DNA from 3 places in the Streptomyces sp. NPDC059874 genome. Region 1 is predicted to be linked to each of the others. Evidence: riboswitches for the same ligand, from Rfam matches in the RefSeq annotation. Region 1 holds a riboswitch; each other region holds the start of a gene.
What was found. Region 1 has a riboswitch for cyclic di-AMP ahead of ACFV9H_RS27550 (peptidoglycan DD-metalloendopeptidase family protein). Riboswitches for the same ligand answer to the same signal wherever they lie in the genome.
Positions count from the first base shown of each region.

Region 2: linked by a shared signal. The riboswitch ahead of ACFV9H_RS32815 (transglycosylase family protein) and the one ahead of ACFV9H_RS27550 (peptidoglycan DD-metalloendopeptidase family protein) in region 1 are both predicted to bind cyclic di-AMP.
Region 3: linked by a shared signal. The riboswitch ahead of ACFV9H_RS15260 (M23 family metallopeptidase) and the one ahead of ACFV9H_RS27550 (peptidoglycan DD-metalloendopeptidase family protein) in region 1 are both predicted to bind cyclic di-AMP.

Region 1 covers NZ_JBHWJY010000055.1:45,226-54,654, forward strand. The annotation lists gene ACFV9H_RS27530 (MFS transporter) at 237-1,103, shown strand; gene ACFV9H_RS27535 (hypothetical protein) at 1,076-1,489, shown strand; gene ACFV9H_RS27540 (MBL fold metallo-hydrolase) at 1,525-2,751, opposite strand; gene ACFV9H_RS27545 (SGNH/GDSL hydrolase family protein) at 2,897-3,682, opposite strand; gene ACFV9H_RS27550 (peptidoglycan DD-metalloendopeptidase family protein) at 3,846-4,817, opposite strand; cyclic di-AMP (ydaO/yuaA leader) riboswitch at 4,822-5,027, opposite strand; gene ACFV9H_RS27555 (tyrosine-protein phosphatase) at 5,330-6,121, shown strand; gene ACFV9H_RS27560 (aspartate aminotransferase family protein) at 6,170-7,573, opposite strand; gene hpnH (adenosyl-hopene transferase HpnH) at 7,570-8,601, opposite strand; gene ACFV9H_RS27570 (1-hydroxy-2-methyl-2-butenyl 4-diphosphate reductase) at 8,607-9,278, opposite strand; gene shc (squalene--hopene cyclase) at 9,278-9,429, opposite strand, start outside.
Region 2 covers NZ_JBHWJY010000079.1:11,813-21,241, reverse strand. The annotation lists gene eno (phosphopyruvate hydratase) at 1-453, opposite strand, end outside; gene ACFV9H_RS32815 (transglycosylase family protein) at 729-1,424, opposite strand; cyclic di-AMP (ydaO/yuaA leader) riboswitch at 1,427-1,599, opposite strand; gene ACFV9H_RS32810 (transglycosylase family protein) at 1,876-2,943, opposite strand; partial or broken gene ACFV9H_RS32805 (cytochrome P450) at 3,047-3,199, opposite strand; gene ACFV9H_RS32800 (cytochrome P450) at 3,247-4,509, shown strand; gene ACFV9H_RS32795 (globin domain-containing protein) at 4,645-5,832, shown strand; gene ACFV9H_RS32790 (nucleoside triphosphate pyrophosphohydrolase) at 5,861-6,904, opposite strand; gene ACFV9H_RS32785 (SurA N-terminal domain-containing protein) at 6,914-7,555, opposite strand; gene ACFV9H_RS32780 (YfhO family protein) at 7,834-9,429, shown strand, end outside.
Region 3 covers NZ_JBHWJY010000022.1:70,884-80,312, reverse strand. The annotation lists gene ACFV9H_RS15285 (alkaline phosphatase family protein) at 1-1,099, opposite strand, end outside; gene ACFV9H_RS15280 (DUF5998 family protein) at 1,099-1,698, opposite strand; gene ACFV9H_RS15275 (GNAT family N-acetyltransferase) at 1,751-4,654, opposite strand; gene ACFV9H_RS15270 (HPr family phosphocarrier protein) at 4,845-5,126, shown strand; gene ACFV9H_RS15265 (GntR family transcriptional regulator) at 5,318-5,995, opposite strand; gene ACFV9H_RS15260 (M23 family metallopeptidase) at 6,179-6,982, opposite strand; cyclic di-AMP (ydaO/yuaA leader) riboswitch at 6,995-7,154, opposite strand; gene ACFV9H_RS15255 (M16 family metallopeptidase) at 7,388-8,755, opposite strand; gene ACFV9H_RS15250 (M16 family metallopeptidase) at 8,776-9,429, opposite strand, start outside.

The DNA of each region.
Region 1 (9,429 bases):
AGCACACGCCACACGTCACGCCGAACACCCCATGCGCCGCTGTCCACTTCCGGCCGCTCCCCCACAGGACGCCTTCGGCCACTCCGGTTCGACCCTCGCGACTGGCAGATTTCCCGTGCGGTCTCGAAGTGGTCCCGACCCGTCGGGCCGAACCATCGCCATGCACCCGCTATTGCAAGTAATGTGCAACAAGCCTCATCGACCGTTACGGACTGCCCAGAACGCGGAGCCCCCTCATGCCCCAGCTGATTCCGGACACCCGACCCCAACGCATCCTCGCCGCCTCGAACTTCGTCTACACCGTCGGCAGCGGCCTCTTCCTGACCGCCGGGGTGCTGTACTTCACGCAGTCGGTCCACCTGCCGGTGGGCCAGGTCGGGCTCGGGCTCGCCATCGCCGGATTCGTCTCACTGGCCGTGGGCATCGGCGTCGGCCATCTCGCGGACCGGTACGGGGCGCGCGGCGTGTACGTCACCACGCTCGTCGTCCAGGCACTGGCGACGGCGGGCTTCCTCCTGGCGGACAGCTTCTGGCCGTTCGCCCTCGCCGTGTCCACGGCCACCGGGGCGAAGGCGGCCGGACTGGCCGCACGCAGTCCGCTCATCAGGCACTACGGAGGTGACCGGCCCCAGGAGTTCCGGGGCTACCTCCGGGCGGTCTCCAACATCGGCATCTCCCTCGGGGCCCTGCTGGCGGGCTGGACCGTCCAGGTGGGCAGCCAGTCCGCCTACCAGGTCATGGTCGTCGGCAACGCGGTCTTCTTCGCCGCCTCCGCCGCCGTCATCGTCTTCCTTCCCCCGGTCAGCCCCGCCCCCGCCGTCCACGGCCCCCGCTGGATCGCGCTCCGGGACCGCCCGTACCTGGTGATCACCGCCCTCGACGGCATCATGGCCATCCAGTTCAAGGTGCTCACGGTGGCGATCCCGCTCTGGATCGTCGCGGCCACCACCGCCCCGCCCTGGCTCATCTCGGGCACCATGCTCGCGAACACCCTCATCGTGATCGCGCTTCAGGTACGAGCCGGCAGGGACATCGATTCCCCGGTGGCGGGGCCCGCGCCTACCGCAGGTCGGGCGTGGCCTTCCTCGTCTCCTGCTCACTGATCTCGCTGTCCGCGGGGGTTCCGGCGTGGGCCGCCGCGACGCTGCTGGTCACGGCGGTGGTCATCCACACGGTGGGCGAGCTGTGGCACTCCGCCGGGGGCTTCGAGGTGTCCTTCGCCCTCGCCCCGGAGCACGCCACCGGCCAGTACCTCGGCGTCTTCGGCCTGGGTGCCGGGCTGGCCGAGGCCGTCGGGCCGGCCCTTCTCATCTCGCTGTGCATCACCTGGGGCCGCCCCGGGTGGTACGTCGTGGGTGCCCTCTTCGCCCTGGCCGGCCTGGCCACGCCCGCGGCCGTCGGCTGGGCGCAACGCCTCCAGAGCGCCCCGCGGACACCTTCGCAAGCCGGGGCCGGGGCCGGGGCCGGGCAGAAGACTCCGGTCTCCTGACCCGTCACCCGTCACCCGTCACCGGTCATCGGCCCCTACGAACCCACGGCCTCCGGCTCCCCCCGCCCGGCCGGGGCGGGCGCCGGGGCGGCGGCTGCGGCCGGGGCCTTCGCGGCGGCCGGGGTGGCTCCCACGGACAGCACGGGTGCCGGCCCGCCCGTCACGAAGGGACGCCACCACGCCTGGTCGGGGGCCCCGGCCGCACCCGGTTCGAAGGGCTCGCCCGGGATGGGCAGGGCCACGGCGGCCCCCGCCGCCGCGGCGGCGGCGACGGTGCCCTCACCGGGCTCGTCCCAGGGGTGCAGGGCCAGGTTGAAGGTGCCCCAGTGGATCGGCAGCATCACGCCGTGCGGGACGCCGCCCTGAAGGTCGAGGTGGGCGCGCATGCCCTCCTCCGGCGTCATGTGGATGTCCGGCCAGTACTCCGAGTAGGCGCCGATCTGGATCATCGTGGCGTCGAAGGGGCCGTGCTCGGCGCCGATCTCCTTGAAGCCGGGGAAGTAGCCGGTGTCCCCGCTGTGGTAGATCCGGTGCTCGTCGCCCGTGACGACCCAGGAGGCCCACAAGGTGTGCTGCTGGTTGCGCAGGCCGCGGCCGCAGAAGTGGCGGGCGGGGGTGGCCGTCAGCGAAAGGCCGGCGATCTTGGTGGTCTCGTTCCAGTCCAGTTCGCGCAGCCGGTCGGCCGGGACGCCCCAGCGCTCCAGGTGCGCGCCGACGCCCAGCGGCACGGCGAAGACCGTGTCCGTACCGGCCAGCGCCTTGATCGTCGGCAGGTCGAGGTGGTCGTAGTGGTCGTGCGAGATGACCACCACGTCGACCGTGCCGAGCGAAGCCAGCGGGACCGGCACGGGGTGCAGCCGCTTGGGCCCGGCGAACGGAAAGGGCGAGCACCGCTCGCCCCACACCGGATCGAACAGCACCCGGCGCCCGTCGATCTCCGCGAGCACGCTGGAGTGACCCATCCAGGTCAGGCGCAGACCGCTCGCCGGCGGCTTCGCCAGCTCCGCGAGCGTGGTCGGGTAGACCGGGATGGGCGCGGCGGGAGCCCGCCGGATGCGCTGCTCCCGGTGGAAGTAGATCTTGGCGAATTCCGCCATCGAGCCGGAGGGCCGGTTCCGGGCCCCGACCGGGTTCTGGAAGACGCCGTCGGCGAAGTTCGGCGAGCGGCGGATCCGCTCCAGCCGGGCGCCTGAGGGGTCCGCGCCGAAGGCTTCGGGCCGCAGGGCACGCAGCCGCGGACGCAAGGGACGGGAGCCGGTCAAGGCGCCTCCAGGGACGGTGCGGTCAGGACGTTCGTCGGTCTACGACCATCCCAACGCACACCGGCCCCGAAGGATTCCGCTTCCCCCACGCGTGTCGTCCCGCCCCGCGCCCCCGCCGCACCCCGCCGCGTTTCCTCCGCTTCCCCTACAGCGGCAGCAGGTCCGGCCGCTTCGCCTCGACGTGGTCCCCGGAGGACTCCCCGCGCAGCCGGCGGCCGATCCAGGGCGCCAGGTGCTCGCGCGCCCACTGGATGTTGTCCCGGGTCACGTCGACCGAGCCGCGCGGCCGCTCCGGCGGCCACGGCTGGTCGGGATCGGCCGGCACGTCCAGTCCGAGCACCTGCGCGGCGCGCAGCGCGACCCGGGTGTGTCCCTCGGGCGACAGGTGCAGCCGGTCGGTGTCCCACGCCCTGCGGTCCTGTACGGACTTGAGCGACCAGAGGTCGAGCACCGGGCAGTCGAAGCGGTCGGCGATGGCGCGGACGTGCACGCTGTACGTCGCCACCTTGCCCCGCAGGTGCTTGAGGACGGGTACGCCCCGGGTGTCGAAGCCGGTGGTGATCACCACCCGGCCGACGGCTCCGGTGAGGTCGGCGACGGCCGCCTCGAACCGCTCCGCCACGTCGTCCGGGTCGGTGCCGGGGCGGATGATGTCGTTGCCGCCCGCGCAGAAGGTCACGAGGTCCGGCGCGAGCGCCTTGGCCCTCGGGACCTGCTCGGCCACGATCTGGTCGAGGAGTTTGCCGCGCACGGCCAGGTTCGCGTATCGGAATTCGCCTGCCGTGTACTCGTCGGCCAGGAGCACGGCGAGCCGGTCCGCCCAGCCGAGGAAGGTGTCCCCGGGTCCCGGGTCCCCCACACCCTCGGTGAAGCTGTCCCCGATCGCCGCGTACGAGCCGATGGTCTTGAGTTTGGTCGTCGTCGCTGCCACGGGACAACATCCTTCACTCCCGTAACCAACCTACGCCAACGTAATGAGGGGTTGACGGGCCGTGATCTTTACCACCCGAGGGATAAGGAATACGTACACGCGAGGCCGGGACCCCCCTCGGGCCCCGGCCTCACGTGTGTCTGCGCTCCGACGGCGGCTGCCGTCAGATGCTCACGCCCTTCGAGCGGAGGTAGCTCAGCGGGTCGATGTCGGAGCCGTAGGACGGGCCCGTGCGGATCTCGAAGTGCAGGTGCGGGCCGGTCGAGTTGCCGGTGGAGCCGGAGAGGCCGATGGTCTGGCCGCCGGTGACGCTCTGGCCGGACGAGACGGACAGCGAGGAGAGGTGGGCGTACTGCGAGTAGGTGCCGTCCGCGTGCTGGATGACGACCTCGTTGCCGTACGCGCCGCTCCAGCCGGCGGAGACGACGGTGCCGGCGCCGACGGCCCTGACCGTGGTGCCGGAGCTCGCGATGAAGTCGACACCGGTGTGGTAGCCGGAGGACCACATGCTGCCCGCGACCTTGTACTGGGTGGAGACGCCGGTGCTGGCGAGGGGGGCCACGAAGCCGGAGGCCGACTGCTTGGCCGCGGCGGCGGGGGCCTCGGCCGCGGACTCCTGCTGCGCCGGAGCGGCCTTCTTGGCCGGCTTCGGAGCCGTCTTCGGAGCCGCCTTGGGAGCCGCCTTGGGAGCGGCCTTCTGGGCGACCTTCGGGGCGGGGGCGGCTTCGGCGGGAGCCGCCTCGCCCGCGCCGGCGAGGTTCAGCTTCAGGCCCGGGTGGATCAGCGACGGGTTGCTGCCGACGGCCTCGCGGTTGTCGGCGTAGAGCTGCTGCCAGCCACCGGGCAGATCGCGCTCGGCGGCGATCTTCGAGAGGTAGTCGCCCGGCACGACCGTGTAGACGGTCGGCGCGGCGGCCGCACCCTGGAGCGAGACCGGGACCTGCGGAGCCACCACGGGGGCCACGGCGGGGGCGGCGGTCACGGCGGTCGTCGCGGCGGCCGGGGCACCGGCCGCGTGGGCACCGGCGGCGCCCATCAGCGGCAGCGCGAGGGCCGCACCACCGGTGCCGGCGACGGCGAAACCGCGCGATATCGAGAGGGACTTGGGGCGGCGGTGCTTACCCTTTGCAGGCATGGCGAATTCCTCTCCGGCGCCTGCGAGGTGAGCTGTCGGGTTCGGACTGGAGATGTCCGGCCGCACATGAACGGAACATGTATGGCTTCACCCCGAGCCGTCCCGGACTCAAGTTCCGGGACAGCGGCTTACCTGGTTCCCCCGCTCCTGCCGCGCGTGAATGGTCGGGTGCGGTTTCCGGGCGGCGGCAGGATTCGGCGATCCACCCGGATCGGTCGCGAACGTAATCCCAAACAGCCACGGGTAACAAGCCACGAATTTCCTGACGGATTCACAGGGACGGGAAACGGACTGAATTCCGGTCACCCTCCGTCCATTCCCGGCCGCCAACAACCGCTGCGACGCGGGCATTCGGCTTTCGTGATCAGGCACTCACGGTCACCGTATGATCTGGCTCACGGGGACGTGCCCGATCTCGCCTCCGCTTATGGCAAGTTGTAGCCAAGTAGTGTAATTCGGACAAGCGCCCCATCCGGCGGGCGCGACGACCACGACGAAGCGGAGGAGTTCCTTTGACCCAGCAGATACAGGAGCCGGAGTTGTCCGGAGTGCGCAATTTCCGCGATGTGGGCGGATTGCCGACTTCTGACGGACGAAGGGTCAGTACGGGACGACTGTTCCGAAGCGGACATCTCGCACATGCCACTGAAACCGATACAGAATTCCTCGGTTCGCTGGGCCTCCACACCGTCTTCGACTTCCGCAACGGCGCCGACCACGCGCTGGAGGGCCCGGACGTGGAACTGCCCGGCGTGCGGAACGTCAACATCCCGCTCTCGGATCCGGCCGACGGCCGCGAGTTCTGGAAGATGGTCCGCGACGGCGACCTCGACCAGCTCCGCTCGATCCTGGGCGACGGGAAGGCCGCGGCCCGGATGGCGAACTCGTACCGCGGGATCATCAAGAACCGCACCGCCGAGCACAGCCGGGTCCTGCACGCCCTCGCCGAGGACAGCGTCCCGGCCCTCATGCACTGCGCGGCCGGCAAGGACCGGGCGGGCCTGTCGGTCGCCGTCACCCTGCTCGCGCTGCGCGTCGAGCGCGAGGCGATCGTCGCGGACTATCTGGAGTCGAACGCTCCGCACCGCCGCTACCGGGTCCGCCGCAGTGACGATTCCGCAGAGGCCCGCTCCCCCGAGGTGATGGAACTGCTCGCCCCGCTCTTCGACGCCCGCGCCGAGTACATCGTCGCGGCCTTCGAGACCATCGACGAGACCTGGGGCGATGTGGACCGCTACCTGTCGCGGGGGCTCGGGCTCACCACGGAAACCCTGGACCGGCTCCGCGAGCGGCTGCTCGACTGACGGCCCGGCCGCAGGGGAGCGCGGCGGGCGCGCTCCCCTCCCCACCGGTCAGCGGTTGCCGACCGCCTGCTTCACCAGCGTCCTGCCGAAGTCCCACATCAGCCCGGACCCGCCGTGCGCCTCGTCCATGACCTCGCGGAAGGCGCCGACGAACCGGTCGACGTCCCGCTCGTCCACGATCAGCGGCGGGATCAGCTTGATCACCTCCAGATGGTCCCCGGAGACCTGAGTGAGGATCCGGTGCTTCTGCAGCAGCGGCACCACGACCATCTGCGCGAAGAGCCCCTTGCGGGCCGCTTGGAGCATCGTCCAGCGGCTGCGCAGCCCCAGGGAGGACGGTCGGCCGAACTCGATGCCGATCATCAGCCCGCGCCCCCGGACCTCGTGGAGCAGTTCGTACTCGTCCACGAGCGCGGCCAGCCGCCCGCGCAGCAGGTCGCCCATCGCGCGGGCGTTGGCCACGACCTCCTCGTCCTCCATGACCGAGAGCACGGCCAGCCCGGCGGCCATCGCCTGCGCGTTGGAGCCGAAGCTCGCGGAGTGCACGAGCACCCGGTCCATCGAGGAGTAGACCTTCTTGAAGATCCAGTCCTTGCCCAGGGTCGCCCCGACCGGCACGTAGCCGCCCGACAGCGCCTTGGCCACGCACACCAGGTCCGGCTCCACGCCCGCCTCGTGCTGGTACGCGTAGAAGTCGCCGGTACGCCCCAGCCCGGTCTGTACCTCGTCCGCGATCAGCAGGGCCTTGTGCCGGTGCAGCAGTTCCTGGGCGGCGAGCAGGAAGCCGGGCGGGGCGGCGAGGACCCCCTTGCCCTGGATCGGTTCGACGACGAAGGCGGCCACGTCACCCTTGCGGAGTTCCCGTTCCAGGGCGGCCAGGTCCCCCAGCGCGATCCCGGTGTCGGGGAGCAGCGGCGCGAAGCCGTCGCGGAAGCCGCTCTCCCCGTTGACCGAGAGCGAGCCCGTGGTCAGCCCGTGGAAGGCGTGGTCGCAATACAGGACCCTCGTCCGCCCGGTGGCGTACCGGGCGAACTTCAGGGCCGTCTCCACCGCCTCGGTGCCGCTGTTGCCGAAGAAGACCCGGTCCAGGTGCGGGCTGTAGGAGAGCAGCTTCTCGGCCAGCAGTCCCGGCAGCGGCTGGCAGTCGAAGCGGGTCAGGTCGGCGAGCTGGGCGTCGAGGACGTCGTGCAGGGCCCGTCGGACGACGGGGTGGTGCCGGCCCAGGCCCATCACCCCGAAGCCGGCCAGCATGTCGAGGTAGTCGTTGCCCTCGGCGTCCCAGAAGTGGGCACCCTCGGCCCGCTCGTAGACCTTGTCGAAGCCGATGGTGTGCAGCATGCGGGGAAGTTGGTGGTTGAGGTGCCTGGCGTGCAGCTCGTAGCGCTCCGCCCCGCGCGCCGCCAGCAGGGCGCCGAGGTCGAAGCCCTTCCCCCCTCGTGCCTGTGCCGTCATGCCGACTTGTCCCGGTTGCCGGTCACCGTCTCACGGGCCGCCCGGATGGATTCCTTGAGGGACCCCATGGTGGCGAGGACGGCGGTGGGCTCGTAGCCGCAGTGCGCCATGCAGTTGGCGCAGCGCGGGTCCTTGCCGCGTCCGTACTTGCTCCAGTCCGTGTCGTTGATCAGTTCGCGGTACGTGGGCACGTAGCCGTCGCTCATCAGATAGCAGGGGCGCTGCCAGCCGAAGAGGGAGTAATTCGGAATGGCCCAGGCCGTGCAGGGGAAATCAGCCTTTCCTTCCAGGAAGTCCAGGAAGAGCGGGGAGTGGTTGAGCCGCCAGCGGCTGCGGTTGCCGCCCGCAAAGGCCTTCCTGAAGAGTTCGCGGGTCTGTTCCACTCCCAGGAAGTGTTCCTGATCGGGGGCCTTTTCGTAGGCGTAGGCGGGCGAGATCATCATCTCGTCCACCTTCAGGTCGTCATTGAGGTAGTTGAGTACCTCGATGACCGTCTGCGGGGTGTCGGTGTTGAAGAAGGTGGAGTTGGTGGTGACCCGGAAACCGCGCCTCTTCGCTTCCTTGATGGCGGCGACGGCCTCGTCGAAGACCCCTTCCTTGGCCACTGATTCGTCGTGGCGTTCGCGCAGGCCGTCGATGTGCACGGCGAAGGCGAAATACGGGGACGGGGTGAACTTCTCGATCTTCTTGCGCAGCAGCATCGCGTTCGTGCAGAGGAAGACGTACTTCCGCTTCGCCACCAACTGTCGGACGATCTCGTGGATCTGCGGGTGCATCAAGGGCTCGCCGCCCGCGATGGACACCATGGGCGCCCCGGACTCCAGCACGGCGCCGACCGCCTGGGCGACCGGCATGCGCTGCTTGAGCACCCCTGCCGGGTGCTGGATCTTCCCACAGCCCTCACAGGCCAGGTTGCAGGCGTAGAGCGGTTCCAGCTCGACGATCAGCGGGAACTTCTCACGCTTGCGGAGCTTCTGTTCGAGAAGATAGGTCCCGACCCTGATGGACTGTCGCAGTGGCATTGCCATCTGGCTCACCTCCTGGGGAGCAGCAAAGAACGGTGCCAGTCATAGAACGCGGGCAGCACGGCACGGAGAACACGGAAGGCCGATATTCCACCGCGAACCGTGCCGATACGGACGAGCTCATGCTCCGGAGCGTCCACGATCACCCGGACGGCCGCAACCGGACGCCCTCCTCCTGATGGAGAGCGGTCGCCGCGGGTCGCGGTCCACAGGGTGGACGCCGACTCCATGTCGACCGCGATGGCGCCGGTGGCGCGCAGCTGCGCGCGCTCCTGGCCGCGGACGACGTGGTCTGATCCGGTCAGTGCGCCGGTGTGCACGGTCCGGCCGGGTGCGGCCCGGGCCAGTGCCTCGGCGAGCAGGGCGGTACCGGTGCAGGTGACGGCCCCCTGCGGGTCCCGGGTCTCCTCGGCGACGACCAGGTCGCCCGGGTGCATGCCGGGGACCAGCCCGGCGCAGAACCCGGTCGCCAGGACGGCCGCCCGCTCCATCCCGGGTCTCTCCAGGGCCCGGCCGACGGCCCGCTCGGCGGCGCGCGGGCCCATGCCGGTGCGCAGGAGCTCGTACGTCTGCGGCGCGCCGCGGCCCGCGCTGCGCAGCGCGGCCTGCTCGATGCGCAGCGCGCAGGCGACCAGCAGCGGGTCCGGGTTCTCGGCCCGGTCCCCTCTGGCGGCGGTCATCAGGACGCCCCGCCCGGGGGGACGCCGTGCGACGGTTCTCCGTGGAGGTAGCGGCCGAGCGCGGTGAGCGGGAAGACCTGCCGGTACAGGTGGTAGTTGATGGAGAAGTCCCAGGGGAAGCCGGTGCCGGTGAAGTACGGCTCGTCCCAGG
Region 2 (9,429 bases), on a different contig from region 1:
GATGTTCATCATCGGAACGGGCAGCAGGTGCGCGTTCGGTCCGCCGAGGTAGCGGAAGAGCGGAAGGTCCGAGGCCTCGGACGCGGCGTGCGCGACGGCGAGGGAGACGCCGAGGATGGCGTTGGCGCCGAGGGAGCCCTTGTTCTCGGTGGCGTCCAGGTCGATCATCGCCTGGTCGATCAGGCGCTGCTCGGTGGCGTCGTAGCCGACGAGCTCCGGGCCGAGCTGCTCGATGACGGCGAGGACGGCCTTCTCCACGCCCTTGCCGAGGTAACGGTCGGGGTCACCGTCACGGAGCTCTACGGCTTCGAACGCTCCGGTGGAGGCACCGGACGGAACTGCAGCACGGCCGGTGCTGCCATCGTCGAGGCCCACCTCGACCTCGACCGTGGGGTTGCCTCGGGAGTCCAGGATTTCCCGGGCTACGACGACGTCGATGGACGGCACGAGCATCTCCTTCTGGGATGTGACGCTGGGTGTGCGGCGGCATGTCAGGCCGTGGGACGGCCCTGCCGCTTAGAGCCTAACCGGCTCCGGGCACTCGGCCTGCCGACCGCCCGGGTCCTGGGACGAAAAAGGGCCCGAATACCCCCGTTCCCGGACATAGGACTCTGGAGAAGGGGGGCTTGGCCTGCCGAAACGCCGCCGCCCGGCGCGTGGGGGGAAGACGCGCCGGGCGGTGGGGCTGTCACGTGTGGTGAAGACACCTGCGGCTATTGCCGCATTGTTCAGCTGAGCTTCAGCTTCTGACCCGGGAAGATCAGGTCGGCGTCCGAGACGATGTCCTTGTTCAGCTCGAAGAGCTTCTCCCAGCCGCCCTGGACGCCGTTTGCCGTGGCGATGTCGCCCAGGGTGTCGCCGGACTTGACCTCGTACGAACCGTTGCCGGTCTTCGGGGCCTCGGTGCGCTCGGAGCGGGTGGTCGGGGCCGGGGTCTCGGAGCGCTTCGGCTCCGTCTTCTTCGGCTCGGACTTCTTCGGCTCGGTCTTCTTGGGCTCGGTCTTCTTGGGCTCGGTCTTCGGCTTCTCGGTCGAGCCGCCACCGGTGTAAGAGGAGTTCGACAGGCCGACGCCGCAGGACGGCCAGGCGCCCTTGCCCTGACCCTTGAGGACCTTCTCGGCGATGGCTATCTGCTGGGACTTCGAAGCCTGGTTGGCCTGCGGGGCGTAGGCCTTGCCGCCGTACGCGGCCCAGGTGGAGGACGAGAACTGCAGGCCGCCGTAGTAGCCGTTGCCCGTGTTGATGGCCCAGTTGCCACCGGACTCGCACTGTGCGACGCGGTCCCACTCGGAAGCGGTCGCGGCGCTCGCGGTGCCCGCGGCCATCAGGGGCGCGGCGACGACGGCACCGGCGACACCGGCGAGCGTGACGATGCGGGCGGCCTTGGTGGCGCGACGGTGCTTGCCCTTGCCGGAAAGCAGCATGAGGTTCTCCTCACCGACGCCTACGAGGTGAGCTGTCGGGTTCGGGCGAGTGAGTTGCCCGGCCGTGCGACCCAGCGCACGTCTTAACCCCCAGCCGGTTGCGTGACCGTCTTTCAACGGCCGCTCCCGGCACCTACCTTGGTTCCCCCGCTCCTGCCTTCGGCGCTTTACGCGACGACTGTTCCCCCCGTCCGCCGGCAGGATTCGGCGATGCGGTCGAAGGAGCCCGCGGTGGCGAGCGATTCAGAAGGTAGACAGGTCTCCCCCCGATGTTCAACGAGCCACATCGGGGGGAAACGACCCCTACTTGCGCCCCTCCCAAGGGCGTTTGCGCAGGTGAGGACGGGGTTTGCGGAAGCCCCGAGGCGGGACACGCCAGTTGACCGGAAGAGACACATGTCTCACTTACAGAAAACGGACAATCAACTCTTTCCGGATGGCTGAAGTGCCCTTATTGCGCAGTTAGATCCAGGTTCTGGCCGGGCTTGATCAAGTTGGCGTCCTCGCCGATGACCTGCTCGTTGGCCTCGTACAGGGCGTTCCAGCCGCCCTTGACCCCCTTGGCATCCGCGATGGCCGCCAGGCTGTCGCCCGCCTTCACGGTGTACGAGGGCGCCGACGCGGCGTCAGATGTGACGGGCGCCTCGGCGGCGGGCGCGCCGCGGTGCTTGCCGCTGCCCTCGCCGGGCGCGGCCGGCGGTGCGGTGGAGGCGTCGGGGGTCACGGGGGCGCCCGGGTCGGCCGGGGCGCTCGGGTCGGCCGGGGTCACCGGCGGCAGGCCCGGGGTGGTCGGCGGGGTGGCGGGCGGGGTGGCGGGCGGGGTCGTGGGCGGCGTGGTGGGCGGCGTGGTCGGCGTGCCCGGGTCCGCCGGGTTGCCCGGGGTCACCGGCACCGTGGGGTCCGGAACCGTGGGGTCCGGCACCGGGAGGTCCGGCACCGGGAGGTCCGGCGCCGGCATGACGGGCAGTCCGAGGTTCGGTCCGAGCGGGCCGTCGGGGACGGTCGGGGTCGGGGTCGGGGCCCCGAAGTCCGTGGACGGCGGCACGGTTCCGCTCGGCGGCACGACGTCGTCCGGGCGGGCCGGCGTGGAGCCGACGGCGCCGTGGTTGCCGGCGTGACCGGGGTCCACGACCGCGGCGGGGCCCTGCGCGTCCAGTCCGGCGGGAGCCGCGCACATCGGCCACGCCTGCGGGCCCCGCGCCGCGAGCACCCGCTCGGCGACGGCGATCTGCTGGGACCGGCTGGCGAGGTCGGCCCGTTCGGCGTATTCGAGCCCGCCGGCCTCCCGCCACTCCTCCTGAGTGAACTGGAGTCCGCCGTAGGCGCCGCTGCCGAAGTTGGCGCTCCACGTGCCGCCGCTTTCGCATTCGGCGACCTTGTCCCACGTGGAGGTGTCGGCCGCGCTCGCGCTGGTGGCGGCGAGCAGCGGCAGGGCCAGCGCGGAGCCGGTGACTCCGGCCGTGACGACTATCGCGGGCACCTGACGGGGGCGTCTGTGGCGGCCGTTCCCGGAACGCATGAGGCTGCACCTTTCGCATAACGGCGGGGTAACGGCAGAACCTAGCGGCCATCGAACGCATGTCACAAGTTCGCTCGGGAACTGACTTCGGGTCAGGCGGCGCTCAGGCGTTTGGCGGTGCGAAGCGAAAGGGAAGGGTGCGCAGGCCACGCATGGCGAGTCCGCCGCGCAGGCGCGGCCCTTCGGGTGGAACGGCGAGTTCCAGATCCGCCGGACGCGACAGCAAACTCGCGAGCGCGGTCCGCCCTCCAAGCCGATGGGAGCCCGTGAGGCGGTTCGGCCCATCACGGTTACGGTCAGAGCGTGCACGAAGACGCCTCCGCCGCCCCGCCGCCCACTCTTTTCGACTGGGAGTTCGCCACCGACCCCTACCCGGCCTACGCCTGGCTGCGCGAGCACTCCCCGGTGCACCGCACCAAGCTCCCCAGCGGGGTGGAGGCCTGGCTGGTGACCCGGTACGCCGACGCCCGACAGGCCCTCGCCGACCAGCGGCTCAGCAAGAATCCGGCGCACCACGCGGGATCGGCTCACGCCAAGGGCAAGACCGGTATCCCGGGGGAGCGCAAGGCGGAGCTGATGACGCACCTGCTCAACATCGACCCGCCCGACCACACCCGGCTGCGGCGGCTCGTCTCCAAGGCGTTCACGCCCCGGCGGGTGGCCGAATTCACCGGACGGGTTCAGGAGCTGACGGATCAGCTCCTCGACGGCTTCGCCGAGCGGGGGGAGGCGGACCTCATCCACGAGTTCGCCTTCCCGCTCCCCATCTACGCCATCTGCGAGATGCTCGGCGTACCGCGCGAGGACCAGGACGACTTCCGCGACTGGGCCGGGATGATGATCCGCCACGCCGGAGGCCCGCGCGGCGGGGTGGCCCGCTCGGTCAAGCAGATCCGCGGCTACCTCGTCGAGCTGATCCACCGCAAGCGCGACGACCTGGGCGACGACCTGATCTCCGGGCTGATCCGGGCGAGCGACCACGGCGAACACCTCACCGAGAACGAGGCCGCCGCGATGTGTTTCGTGCTGCTTTTCGCCGGTTTCGAAACGACGATCAACCTCATCGGCAACGGGGCCTACGCCCTGCTGCGCAACCCTGACCAGCGCGAGCGTCTCCAGGTCTCCCTGGCTGCCGGCGAGACCGAGCTGGTGGAGACGGGCATCGAGGAACTGCTGCGCTACGACGGCCCCGTGGAACTGGCCACCTGGCGGTACGCGACGCAACCGCTGACTCTGGGCGGCCAGGACATCCCGGCCGGCGACCCCGTCCTGGTCGTCCTCGCCGCCGCCGACCGAGACCCGGAGCGGTTCACCGACCCGAACACCCTCGACCTCTCCAGGAGCGACAACCAACACCTCGGATACGGTCACGGCATCCACTACTGCCTGGGAGCCCCCCTGGCCCGACTGGAGGGCCAAACGGCCCTCGCCACGCTGCTGACCCGCCTGCCCGACCTCGAACTCGCCGTCGACCCCTCGGAGCTGCGGTGGCGGGGTGGTCTCATCATGCGGGGCCTGCGCACGCTGCCGGTCCGCTTCACCCCGAGCGCCTGCCCCCGGGCATGACGAAGGCCCCACCCGCCATCCCATATGGCCGGTTCATCGCGGCTGTCCGTAGATGGGCCGTCGCTTGACCTCACGTACTCCGACGATCCTACTTTCGGTCGTGTGGATGTGAGGATCTTGAAAAGCAGCTTCGCGGTGGTGGAGAGACGGGCCGAACACGCGGTCAAGTTCTTCTACTCCCACCTGTTCTGGCACAACCCCGGAGTCCGTGAGCTCTTCCCGGCCTCCTTCGAGGACATGGAAAGACAACGGGACCGGCTCTTCGCCGCGCTCACGCACGTGATCGCCCACCTGGAGAACGAGAGCCTGGTCCCCTACCTACGCGATCTGGGGCGCGACCACCGCAAGTTCATGGCCGGCCCCGAGCACTACACGGCCGTCGGCTCCAGCCTGCTCGCCGCGCTCGCCGAGACCTCCGGCGACGCCTGGACCCCGCAGGTGGAGAAGGCGTGGACCGAGGCGTACCAGGTGATCGCCGACGCGATGATGGGCGGCGCCGCCACCAGCGAGGACCCGCCCTGGTGGGACGCGGAGGTCGTACGCCACCTCCAGTACGGGGAGGACATCGGAGTGCTCACCCTGCGGCCCCTCGTCCCCTTCCCCTATCGCCCCGGCCAGTACACGAGCGTGAGCAGCGAACGGGTCCCGACGACCTGGCGCACCTACTCCATCGGCAACGCCCCCCGCCCCGACGGCACCGTCGACCTGCACGTCAGCCGGATCGAGCGGGGCCGGCTCAGCGGCTCCCTGGTCCGCGAGACGCAGCCGGGCGACATGCTGCGGCTCGCCGCCGCCGGTGGGCAGCTGACCTTCCGCCGCGAGGACCGCCCGGTCAGCTTCATCGCCGCGGGCACCGGCTGGGCGCCGATCCGGGCCATGCTGGAGGAACTCGCGGAGCACCCTCCCGATCAGGACGTGCGGCTGTTCGCGGTGGCGCGGGACGCCGCGCACCTCTATGACCGGCCGCTCATCGACGAGTACGCCGCCGCCTTCGGCTGGCTGAGCGTCACCTACATCACCCCCGCTCCCGGCCGGCACCGCAACCAGGCCACGGACCGGCTCGCCACCGCCCTCTGCAACCGGGGGCTCTGGCCCGACCAGGACGTCTACCTCAGCGGGCCGCCGCTGTTCATCAACGAGACCGCGTACCTCCTGGAGGAGCTGGGTGCCCCGCCCAGCCGGATTTTCCACGACTCCGTACCTGCCGGTGGCAAAGGCCACGGCACCGAGCACGGCCGCCGCCCCCTGGGCTTCGGCGAGTGGTTCCTGAACCGCCCCTCGCCACACTGGCACGACCCTTCGCGCCGCGCGCCGAAGGACTGACGCACCACCCGAACACCGCTGCTGGGGGCTATTCGCCGACGCCCTCGGCCGCACGGATCGCGTCCCGGTAGACGCGGGCCGCCGCCCGCAGTGCCGTCTCGGGGTCGATCCCCTCCTGCTCCGCGCGCGCCGCCAGCGCCAGCAGCTCGTACCCGACGCCCTCACCCCTGGGCAGCTCCACGGCCACATCCCCCGCACGGGCCCGGCCGGCGAGCTTGGCCGCGAGCGCCAGACCGGGCTGGCCCAGCGGGATCCCGTCGGTGACCGACTCCCGCCCCTTCTCCACCGCCTTGGTGCGCTGCCAGTGCTCGTGCACGTCCTCGGGGGTCTCGGCCGCGGCGTCGCCGAACACGTGCGGATGCCGGTGGATCAGCTTCTCGACCAGGGTCCCGGCCACGTCGTCGATGGAGAACGCCTCCGCGGCCTCCTCGGTGTCCTCGGTGTCCCCCGCGTCCCCCACGCCCTCCTGCGCGATCCGCGCGTGGAAGACCACCTGGAGCAGGACGTCGCCGAGCTCCTCGCGCAGCTCCGTGCGGTCCCCGGCCTCGATGGCCTCGACGAGTTCGTACGCCTCCTCGATCGCGTACTTCGCCAGGCCCTCGTGGGTCTGCTTCGAGGTCCACGGGCACTCGCGCCGGACCCGGTCCATCACCTGGACCACGTCGAGCAGGCGCGCGCCCGGCAGGTCGTACGAGCCGGGCAGCAGCTCCAGGTCGGGCATCGAGAGGCGGCCCGAGCCGGCGAGCCGCGCCAGCCCGTCGGTGAGCCGCTGGTCGCCCTCCCCGCCGGGGAGCACCACGACCGTACGGCCGCCCGCGCAGGCCTCGACCAGCGCGTGCGCGTCCGGGCTCGCGTGCTCGACCTCGATGCCGGCCTCCCGCAGGTACGGCAGCTGCGGGTGGCCGGTGTCGGCGCACAGCACCCGGTCCGCGGCGTGCAGGGTCTGCCACGCCGGCCAGGACAGCACGCCGGGGGCGACCCGGTGGCTGGTGGTCAGCAGGACGATGCGGCCGGTGGGCTCGGTGGCTGCGGGGTCGGCGGGCGCGGGGTCGGCGGGTGCGTGGTCGGTCACCCTTCGAACCTACCTCTGCGCGGCCGCCATCGGATCCACGGGGGCGCCCTCGGCCTGGGAGCGCTGGACGATCCAGGGCGTCTCCCCGGCACCGAGCTTGATCTGCTTGGCGTCCCAGGCTCCGTAGCGCGGGTTCACCTCGATGCGCAGCGCCTTCACGGCGGCCCGGGCGGGCTCTTCGAGCTTCCCGTTGCCGTACTTGGCGGTCAGCTTGGTGAGCAGCACCCGGTCCCGCAGGAAGCGGTCGACCTGGCCGGGGGCCATGGCGCCCTTCTGCAGGAGCAGCGCCTCGAACTGCTCGGCCCCGCCGTTCTCGGCGACGTACGCCTTGCGCTCCTCCTCGATGTCCTTCTGGGACACCTCGATCCCGGCGGTGTCGGCCATCTTGTCGATGATCCGGCTCTGGAGCATCGAGTCGAGCTTCTGCCGCTCCAGGTTCGGCGTGCTCGCGATGAGCTCGGTGGAACCCTGCCCGGAACGGTTCTGCGCGGCCCGGACGTCGTTCACCTGGGCCTGGAGGGCGGAGGTGGTGATCCGTTCACCGCCGACGACGGCCGCGGTACCGGGGCGGGTCTCGCCCGAGCAGGCGGCCAGCAGGGGAGCCGCCAGGAGCAGGGCGGCGGAGACGGAGATCGCTGTGCGACGGTGCAAAGGAGCCTCCAGGGCCGGGAGATTGTGCGTTCTTGCACAAGGCCGTGCGGTGATCGATGTTATGAGGTCGAGGTGATCGGGACCACCGGTTCGACCAACGATTCGCGCGCGGACTGAACACGCTCCGTTCATAGGCGAGTCGGCCCACGCCGGCATGTCCGCCGCGCCACCCGGTCACCCGTCCTGGGGACCCCACCGCCCCGGCCCGTCGCCCCGTGGGCGGTTGGCCACCCGCAGGCCACCCTTCGGTCACCCGGTGCTGCCAAGGTGCGCGCACCATGTCGACACCGCACCTCTCGCCGCACAGCGCACCGCGCCGCCGGAGCCTGCACGGCTCCGTACTCGCCGCCCTGCTCACGGCGGTGGGCGTCTGCGCCGGGGACGCCGTCGCCCGCGTCTTCCCGTACGGGCCGCGTCACCGCAGCATCAACGACCTCGGCAACCAGTTCGTGCCCTTCCACGCGCAGCTGTGGGACCTCCTGCACGGCCGTGCGGAGGGCGGACTCCTGTTCAACTGGCGCTCCGGGTACGGCACGAGCTTCCTGCCGGATCTGGGGACCTACCTGGCCAGCCCGTTCGCCCTGCTGGTCGGGCTGTTCCCGCGCGCCGACACGGACCTCGCCGTGTACGTGGTCACCGTGCTCAAGACGATGGCCGCGGCGGCGGCGATGGCCTGGCTGCTGCGGACCCAGCGGCGCGGCCCGTGGTGGGCGGCGGGGCTGCTCGGGGCCTCGTACGCACTGTGCGGCTGGTCGGTGATCGAGGCCTCCTACAACCCGATGTGGCTGGACGGGCTGATCGCCTTCCCGCTGCTCTGCCTGACCGGCGAATGGGCGCTGCGCGGGCGCCGCCCGGTGCTCGGCGTGCTGGTCGTGGCCGTCTGCTGGACGGCGAACTTCTACACCGCCTACATGGCGACCCTGGGCGCCGCCCTGGTCGTGCTCGTACGAGTGGTACTGGCGCGGGAGGGCGTCCGGGAGCGCCTCGCCGTGGTCGGGCGGGCGGCCGGGACGACCGTGCTGGGGATCGCGCTCGCGGCTCCGGTGCTGCTCCCGCTGTTCCTCAGCTCCGGGCAGGCCTACCCGGGGTGGGTGAAGGAGTTCCGGCCGGTGTCCTGGGCCGACCTGTTCGCGCGGCTGCTGCCGGCGACTTATTCCTTCTCCTCCCCCGCCGTCTTCGTCGGGACCGGCACGCTGCTGCTGGTGGCAGCGCTGCCCTTCCACCGGGCCGTGCCCGCGCGGACCCGGCTGTGCTGGGCGGGGCTGACGGCGGCCGTGGCGCTGTCCCTCCAGTGGGCGCCGACGCACCTGGCCTGGCACCTCTTCGCCACCCCGAACGGAAGCCCGTACCGGCAGACCTTCGTGCTGGCCGGCGTCGCCGTGATCGCCGCCTGGGCCGGGCTCGCGGCCGGGCTGCCGGGGCTCCGGGCGCTGGCCGCCGGGGCCGGGCTGCTGACGGCGGCGGCCCTGTGGGCGAGCGACAGCCCCCTGACGACGCGCCTCGGGTACGTGCTGTTCGGCGGCGGGCTGGCGCTGGCGGGCGTCGCCTGGTGGGCGCTGCGCCACCGCCGCCTGGTCCTCCCGGCGGCGGCCCTGCTCGCGGCGGTGCTCGCCGGTCAGGCCGCCGCGACCACCGCCTACGGCCACAAGGGCAAGCTCGGCGGCCTCGACGACTACCCGTCCTGGGGCCCGGCCCACACCGCGCGCGCCGAGGCCCTGGCGGGGGCCGAGGGCTGGCCCGCGTACCGCACCGACCCGAGCCGGCCGGCGCTGACGGGCAACGACCCGATGCTGCTGGGCGGGGAGGGCGGCGCCTACTACAGCAGCCACACCCCGGCGGTGTTCACGAACACGATGGTGGCCCTGGGGGCCGGC
Region 3 (9,429 bases), on a different contig from region 1:
TGGCGACGTCGGCCTGGGCGGCCGCGACCACGTCGCCGATCCGGCCGAGCACGCGCTCGTCGCACTCCCCCGGGGCGCCGAACCAGCCCAGTTCGAGGGCCTCTTCGCGGCTCGCGACCCAGAAGCGGTCCCCGAGCACCTCGCGCCACACGGTCAGTACGTCGGCCTCCGCGCCCGGTACCGCGTACACGTGGCGGGCCCGACCCTCGCCTCCGAGCAGGGCCACGCCCGCGCCCAGCTCCCAGTCCTCGTCGAAGTCGATGCGGGAGTCCTCGTCGAAGGGGACGTCGACCATGCCGTGGTCCGCGGTCACGTACAGCGCGGTGCGCGGCGGCAGCTGCTCGGCGAGGCGCTGGACGAGCCGGTCGACCAGCATCAGCTGGCCGCGCCAGGCGTCGGAGTCCACGCCGTGGCGGTGGCCGGCCCCGTCGAGCTCGCTGAAGTACGTGTACACGAGCGAGCGGTCGCCCGCCGCGAGCTGGATCGCCGCGAGGTCCATCCGCTCCTCGCCGGTCATCCGGCCGTGGAAGGTGCCGCCGGACAGCGCGATCTTGGTGAGCGGGGTGGTCTGGAAGGCGGGCGAGGACACCTGCGCGGTGTGCACGCCGGCCTTGTCGGCCAGCTGGAAGACGGTCGGGTACGGCTGCCAGGGCTTCGGCGACGTCCACGGCTGCCAGCGGAGCTGGTTCATCAGCTCGCCGCTGGCCGGGTTGCGGACGGTGTAGCCGGGCAGGCCGTGGCGGGCGGGCGGCAGGCCGGTGCCTACGGAGGCCAGCGAGGTGGCGGTGGTCGCCGGGAAGCCCGCGGTGATCGGGCGGCCGGTGCCGCCTCGCGAGCTCGCGAGGAGGGAGGTGATGTACGGGGCCTCGTCCGGGTGGGCCTTGATCTGCTCCCAGCCCATGCCGTCGACCAGGAACACGCAGTTCCGGTCGGCCGGGGTCAGCTCGGCGATGGAGGCGGTGAAACCGGGGACGCCCTGGCCGGCCACGAGCGTGGGCAGCAGGTCGGCGAGCGAGCCGGTGCCGTAGTGCGGGACGGGAGCTCCGGCGACGTCCAGCAGCTCCGGTTCGTCCCAGCCCTGCTGCGTGGAGTACGCCATCAGCGGGCGGAGGAGGAGGACGTCGCCGCGGTCGCCTCGGAGAGTGCCTGCGCGAAGACGAGGGTCTGGCGCACCGCCTCCGGGCCGTCGCCGGCCTCGCTGACGCGCAGGCTGAGGTCGTCGGCGGTGGAGTTGCCGGTGTAGCCGTGGTCGGAGTCACAGTTCGGGTCGCCGCAGGCGGCCGGCTCCAGGTCGATCCGCGAGACCGCGCCCCAGCCGATGGTCAGGACGACCTCGCGGGGCAGGGTGCCCGGGGTGTAGGACTCCGGGTTGGCGACGACGCGGCTGAGCACCACGGAGGAGATGCTGGACAGCTTGACCGACTCGGTGGAAGTCGTCGCGTACGGGGACGGCGATCCGGCGTCGGCGGCCTGCTCGTCGGTGTGGCTGACGATGAAACGGTTGCCCGTCAGGACGAGCACGGTGACGTGGCGGCGCACCTCGTTGGAGTCGAAGGTCGTCTCCTGGTGGACCAGGTACGACGAAATCGGCTCGCCGCCCACCGCGGCCTCCACCGCCTCGGCCACGAGGGCCGGGTAGTAGCCGCTGCGCTCGATCGCCGTGCGCAGCCCCTGGGTCGTCGTACCGGATTTCGCCATGAGGTCCATCCTAAGGCCCGTACGGGGCGCCCTGGCCTTCCCCGTGCCCCGCTCAGTAGCTGGGAAGGGTCCGCGGGCCGAGGTCGCCCCGGACCGGCGGGTGCGCGACCCGGACGGTGGCGCTGAGCACGGAGATCCCCTCGGTCGCGACGACGACCGGTTCCAGGGACACCCCGACCACCTCGGGGTGGTCGTCCACCAGGCGGGACACCCGCAGGAGCAGCTCCTCCAGGGCGGGGGTGTCGACGGGGTCGCTGCCGCGCCAGCCGAAGAGGAGGGGTGCGGTCCGGATCGACCGGATCAGGCCGGCGGCGTCCCGGTCGGTGGCCGGGACGAGCCGGTGGGCGGTGTCACCGAGCAGTTCGGAGGCGACGCCGGCCAGCCCGAAGGAGAGGACGGCGCCCGCGGCCGGGTCGATGACGGACCGGACGACGGTGTCGACCCCGCGCGGCACCATGGCCTGCACGACGGGCTGGAGCTCCGCGGGCTTGCCGAGCAGCTCGGTGAGCTCCTCGTACGAACGCCGCAGCTGTTCCTCGTTCGCGAGGTCGAGCCGTACGCCGCCCAGGTCCGCGCGGTGGCGCAGGTGCGGGGCGGTGGTCTTGAGGGCCACCGGGTAGCCCAGCACCCCGGCGGCCCGGACCGCGGCGTCGGGGCTGGGCGCGGGCAGGGCGGACAGCACGCGGATCCCGTAGCGGGCGAGCAGCTCGCGGCCGTCCCACTCGGAGAGGGTGAGCACGTCCCCGCTGTCCGGGTCGAGGCCGGCCAGCAGGCCGGCCAGCTGGGCGGCGGTCCCCGCCTCGTCGATGTCCTCGTACTCGGGGACCTGGCCGGCCGCCTCGGCGGTGGCGCGGCGCCACTGGCCGTAGCGGACGGCCTCGGCGAGGGCCCGTACGGCCCGCTCGGCGGCGGGGTAGCTGGGGATCCGGCCCGGGTCGCCGGTCGTCGGCTCGGCGGTGGCGAAGGGAGGGAGCGCCGCGGGGGGCACCGGCTCGGCTGCCGGCTCGGTCGATGGCCCGGCCGTGGACGGCGCGACCGTGGGTGGCCCGGCCGTCGGTGTCCCGGCCGTGGCCGGCTTGGCCGTCGGCGTCGCGTTCGGGAGCGGTTCGATGGGGTCGGAGGCCCGCGCCGCGGACAGGGCGGCGACCAGTTCGCCGAGTTCCACGTGCACGACGGCCACCGGCTTGCCCGGCACCTCCGCCACGGCCTCGCGCAGGGCATCGGCCAGGTCGTCGGCCAGTGCGTGCTCGCTCACCCAGGGGATGGCGGTCACGACGACCGCGTCGTTGTCGGAGGAGGCCAGCGCGGCGGCCAGCGCGTCGCGGAAGTCGGCCGGGGAGGCCGCCGTCGTCAGGTCCAGCGGCGGCAGCGGGCTCAGGCCCTGGGTCAGGCAGGCGTCGTAGGTGAGCACCCCGAGGGACTCGGAGTTGCCGAGGATCGCGATCCGGGGGCCGGCGGGCAGCGGTTGCGCGGCCAGCAGCAGGCCGACGTCCACGAGCTCCGTCACCGTGTCGACGCGGATCACGCCCGCCTGCCGCAGCAGGGCGGAGACGGTGGCGTCGGGCAGCCGGGTGTCGGGGACGACGTGGCCGGCCGGGGTGTGGCGGCCGCCCTTGGCGACGACCACCGGCTTCACGGCGGCCGTGCGGCGGGCGAGGCGGGTGAACTTCCGCGGGTTGCCGAGGGTTTCGAGGTACATGAGGGCGACGTCGGTCGCCTCGTCGTCGTACCAGTACTGGAGGATGTCGTTGCCGGAGACGTCGGCCCGGTTCCCCGCCGAGACGAACGAGGACAGCCCCTCGCCGCGCCGGAGCAGCGCCGAAAGCAGGGCGATGCCGATCGCCCCGGACTGGGTGAACAGGCCGATCCGGCCGCGCATGGGCATCGGCGCGGGGGTGAGGGAGGCGTTGAGCTCCACCTCCGGGGCGGTGTTGATCACCCCGTAGGCGTTCGGGCCGATCAACCGCATCCCGTACGAGCGCACTTGGCGCACGAGTTCGCGCTGGCGGTCCTGCCCCTCGGGTCCACTCTCCCCGTATCCGGCGGACAGGACGACGAGGCCCTGCACCCCGTGCTCGCCGCAGGCGGCCACCGCTTCGGGGACCCGGTCGGCGGGGACGGCGATCACGGCGAGGTCGACGGGGGCGCCGATGGCATCGATGGTGCGGTAGGCGCGGACACCGTCGAGGAGGTCGCGGGTGACGGCCTCGTTGACGGCGTAGAGGTGCCCGTGGAAGCCGCTGTCTCGCAGGTTGCGCAGGGCCGCGGCGCCGACCCCGCCACCGGAGCGGCTGACCCCGACGACCGCCACCGAGCCGGGGGCGAGCAGTCGCTGCACCGAGCGGGCCTCGGCGCGCTGTTCGCGTGCGCGTTGCACGGCGAGGGACTCGGCGGTGGGTTCGAGGTCGAGGGTGAGGTGGACGGAGCCGTCTTCGAAGCTGCGCTTCTGCTCGTAGCCTACGTCCGTGAACACCTTGATCATCTTGGTGTTGGCGGGCAGCACCTCGGCGGCGAAGCGGCGGATGCCGCGCTCCCGGGCCACCGCGCCGATGTGTTCGAGGAGGGCGGAGGCGACCCCGCGGCCCTGGTGGGCGTCCTGGACGAGGAAGGCGACTTCGGCCTCGTCGGCGGGTTCGGAGGCGGGCCGGCCGTCGGCGCCGATGCGGTCGTAGCGGACGGTGCCGATGAACTCCCCGCCGATGGTCGCGGCGAGGCCGACGCGGTCGACGTAGTCGTGGTGCGTGAAGCGGTGCACGTCGCGGTCGGAGAGCCGGGGGTAGGGCGCGAAGAAGCGGTAGTACTTCGACTCGTCGGAGACCTGCTCGTAGAAGCTCACCAGCCGGCCCGCGTCCGCGGTGGTGATGGGCCTGATGCGGGCGGTGCCGCCGTCGCGCAGGACGACGTCCGCTTCCCAGTGGGCCGGGTACGAGGGGTCCGACTCGGTGGTCATGCCCATACCTTACGGGCCGGCGACGGCCCGGAGCGGGGCGGGTGGTGCTCGCGCGGCGCGTGAGGCAATCCAGGGCAAAACGGTGCAAGCTGGGGAGGGTCGAACGGCGGGAGATTCGGACCGAAGGTCGGTCCGAGCATTCCGGGCGTCGTGAGAGACTGGTCTAGACAACCGTAAGAACCTGAAGGGCATCACCATGGCAGAGCGCCGCGTCAACGTCGGCTGGGCCGAGGGCCTGCACGCTCGTCCCGCCTCGATCTTCGTCCGTGCGACGACCGCCTCCGGCGTCCCGGTGACCATCGCGAAGGCAGGCGGCGACCCCGTCAACGCCGGTTCCATGCTCGCGGTTCTGGGCCTGGGTGCCCAGGGCGGCGAGGAGATCGTCCTCGCCTCCGAGGCCGACGGCGCGGACATCGCGCTGGACCGCCTCGCGAAGCTGGTCGCGGAGGGTCTCGAGGAGCTCCCCGAGACCGTCTGACCCTTCGGGTTCGCCCGAGCAGCACCGATGAAGAAGCCGCGACCCCACCGGGGGCCGCGGCTTCTTCATTGCCGGAATTACGACGGCAGGAATTGCGCGCGCCGGAATTCACCCACGCCGCGCAGCGAATTCACGCCGGGCGGAATTACATCCGCGGCGCACGGATACCCACCCTTTGTATACGGCTCCTGTTAATGCCGGCCGCTCGACATGTTTACGGCAGGTTGCGAAGTGCTCACCGCCTGCCGGATCCGCAGCCGGTGCGCCCCCGTCGCGCGCTCCGCGTGGATCGCTGCCAGCGCCCGCGCGCGCTCCGCGTCGCCCCGGGCCACCGCGTCCACGATCGCCCCGTGCTCCGCCCAGGACTCCACCGGCCGGGCCGGCGCCTCCACCACGTACATCCACGCGACCTTGTGCCGCATCTGCGTGAGCAGCGCGATCAGCCCCGGGCTGCCCGAGGCCTGCGCGAGCGTCTCGTGGAACCAGCCGCCGAGCGACCGCAGGTCCTCCCCCTGGCCCCGCCTGGCCCGCTCCTGGCCCAGCCTGACCAGCCCCCGCAAGACCTTGAGGTGGGCCTCGGTGCGCCGCCTCGCGGCCCGGGCGGCGGCGAGCGGCTCCAGCAGCATCCGCAGCTCCAGCAGATCGGCGGCCTCCTGCTCCGTCGGCTCGGCCACGCAGGCCCCCGCGTGGCGCCGCGTGGTCACGAAACCCTCGGACTCCAGGGTCCGCAGTGCCTCGCGGACCGGGACGCGCGAGACTCCGTACCGGCGGGCCAGCACCTCCTCGGTCAGCCTGCCGCCCGGCCCGAAGACCCCGGAGACGATGTCGTCGCGAATTGCCGTGCATACCGCGTGCGCAGGAATACGCAAGACCGAACCTCCCCCTATTTCCGACTCACACCCTCATTGGTGCCGCTGCTTCTGCGACTCTATTGCAACACACGATAATTTCCGAGAGCGGCCGGAAATACGAAACCTGACGAAACACGAAGGCCCCGGCTCAAGGAGCCGGGGCCTTCGGTGAAGCAGGTGCTGCGGGTGGGCTCGGAGGCCTCAGAGGGAGACGCCGTGCGAGCGCAGGTACGCGACCGGGTCGATGTCCGAGCCGTACTGGGAGCCGGTGCGGGCCTCGAAGTGCAGGTGCGGGCCGCTGGAGTTGCCCGTGGAGCCCGACAGGCCGATCTGCTGGCCGGGGGTGACCTGCTGGCCGACGGAGACGCTCAGCGAGCTCATGTGCCCGTACTGGGTGTACGTACCGTCGTTGTGCTTGATGACGACGTTGTTGCCGTACGCGCCGCCCCAGCCGGCCTCGACGACGGTGCCGAAGCCCACCGCGTGGACCGAGGTGCCGGAGGAGGCGTGGAAGTCGATGCCCGTGTGGCTGCCGGAGGACCACATGCCGCCGCCCGCGTGGTACTGCGTGCTGACGTACGAGTCCTCGAGCGGGGCGACGAAGGTGTTCAGGCGCTTGCGCTCCTCCTCGCGGGCCGCACGCTCGGCGGCCTCGCGCTCGGCCTTCGCCTTGGCCTCGGCGAGGCGCTTGGCCTCGGCGGCGCGCTGCTTGGCGTCGGCCTCGGCCTGCGCCTTGGCGGCGGCGTGCTCGGCGGCGCGCTGCTGGGACTCGGCCTGGTCGGCGATGTCGCCCGGGAGTTCCTCGGCAACGACGACGGCGCCCAGCGCGTTGTCCTGCGAGTGGTTGTTGTTGCCGCTGTCGGCGGCGAAGGCCGGGGCGGCGAGGGAGCCGACGACGCCGGTGGTGGCGAGGGCGGCTATGCCGGCGTAACCGGCGGTCTTGCGGCTCAGACGGCTGGAACCACGGTGCTTACCGGAGCCGGCGGGACGACTGCCAAACGCCATGAAGGGGCTGATCCTTTCCTTCCTTCTCGCCTACCGGGTTAGCTGACGGGTTCGGAGCAGGAAGGTCTCCTACGGGCCTCCTCTTGCGAGGCGGTCCGATTCACCCCAGGGACTGATGTGGGTCCCCGGCTCCCCAGGCTCGCGCCTGACGGGGACTCGGCGATCGCTGTCCGGTGCCACGGATGTGGCGCGTACAACTGACGGACAGCACGGCCGACGCTAGGCGGATCATCAGTCAATCGCCAAACAGACACGCCCTTTTGTTGCGTACGCCACACCACATACAAGCAACCTCACCACGAATCAGACAAAAGGGGCTCCGGCGGACAAGCCGCCAGAGCCCCTTGAAGACGCGCCGGTCAGACGCCAGTTGGAGACGTCAGTGGGTCACGTCGGTTGGTGACGTCAGTTGGTGACGACGCTCACCTCGCCGATACCCAGAGCGCGCACCGGCTCCGCGATGAGCGACGCGTCGCCCACCAGGATCGTGACCAGCCGGTCCGCCGGGAAGGCGTTCACGACCGCCGAAGTGGCCTCCACCGTGCCGGTTTCGGCGAGCCGCGCGTACAACTGCGCCTGGTAGTCGTCCGGCAGCTCCTGCTCGACCTGATCGGCGAGGGTGCCCGCGACCGAGGCCGCCGTCTCGAACTTCAGCGGGGCCACGCCCACCAAGTTCTGCACCGCCACGTCCCGTTCGGCGTCGGTCAGGCCGCCCTCCGCGAGGGTGCGGAGCACCTTCCAGAGGTCCTCCAGCGCCGGTCCGGTGTTCGGGGTGTCCACCGAGCCGCTGATGGCGAGCATCGAGGCGCCCTTGCCGTCGGCGGTGGAACGCAGCACCTGACCGAAGGCGCGCACGCCGTACGTGTACCCCTTCTCCTCGCGCAGCACCTTGTCCAGGCGGGACGTGAGGGTGCCGCCCAGGCAGTACGTGCCGAGCACCTGCGGCGCCCAGACCCGGTCGTGGCGGTCCGGCCCGATCCGGCCGATCAGCAGCTGCGTCTGGACCGCGCCGGGCCGGTCCACGATGACCACGCGGCCGGTGTCGTCGGCAGTGATCGGCGGGACGGGGCGAGCCTCGGAGGTGTCGCCCGTCCAGGTGCCCAGGGTGTCCGCCAGCACGGCGTCCAGATCGATGCCGGTCAGGTCGCCGACGACCACCGCGGTGGCGGTGGCGGGGCGCACGTGGGCCTCGTAGAAGGCGCGCACGGCGGCCGAGTCGATCCGGGCGACCGTGTCCTCGGTGCCCTGGCGCGGGCGGGACATCCGCAGGGTGGCCGGGAACAGCTCCTTGGAGAGCTGCTTGGCGGCCCGCCGCTGCGGGTTCGCCAGCTCGTGCGGGATCTCGTCGAGCCGGTTGCGCACCAGCCGGTCGACCTCGCTGTCGGCGAAGGCGGGCGCGCGCAGCGCCTCGGCGAGCAGACCGAGCGCCTTGTGCAGGCGGGAGGCCGGGACCTCCAGGGAGACCCGCAGGCCGGGGTGGTCCGCGTGCGCGTCGAGGGTGGCGCCGCAGCGCTCCAGCTCGGCGGCGAACTCCTCGGCGGAGTGCTTGTCGGTGCCCTCGGAGAGAGCGCGGGCCATGATGGTGGCCACGCCGTCCAGGCCCTCGGGCTCCGCGTCGAGCGGGGCGGCGAGGTTGATCTCGACGGCGACCACCTGCTGTCCGGGGCGGTGGCAGCGCAGCAGGGTGAGGCCGTTGCCGAGCACACCGCGGTCGGGGGCGGGGAAGGCCCACGGCTTGGCCTCGCCGGCCTGCGGCCGCGGGTGGAAGGTCATCGTGACGGCTGCGGTGTCGCTCACTGCTCCGCCCCCTCGTTCTCGTCGCTCTCGTCGGACTCGGCGGACTCCTCGGAGCCCGGCAGCGGCTCGTACACCAACACCGCGCGGTTGTCGGGGCGCAGTCGGGCCGCGGCCACGGCCCGCACCTCCTCGGCGGTGATGTCGAGGACGCGCTGGACGGCGGTCAGCGCCAGCTGCGGGTCACCGAACAGCACCGCGAAACGGCACAGTTCGTCGGCCCGGCCGGCCACCGTGCTCAGCCGGTCCAGCCACTCGCGCTCCAGCTGCGCCTGGGCGCGCTCCATCTCCTCGGCCGTCGGGCCCTCGGCGGCGAACCGCGCGAGCTCCTCGTCCACGGCCGCCTCGATGACGGGCACCTCGACCCCGCTGGAGGTCTTGACGTCCAGCCAGCCCAGCGAGGGCGCGCCCGCCAGACGCAGCATGCCGAAGCCGGCCGCGACGGCCGTCTGGTCGCGACGTACCAGGCGGTTGTGCAGCAGGGAGGACTCCCCGCCGCCCAGGATGGTCAGCGCCACGTCGGCGGCGTCGCACTCGCGGGTGCCGTCGTGCGGGAGCCGGTAGGCGGCCATCAGCGCGCGCGCCGGAACCTCCTCCACGATCTCCTCGCGCAGCTGCTCGCCGATGATCTCGGGCAGCGAGCCGTCGCGGGG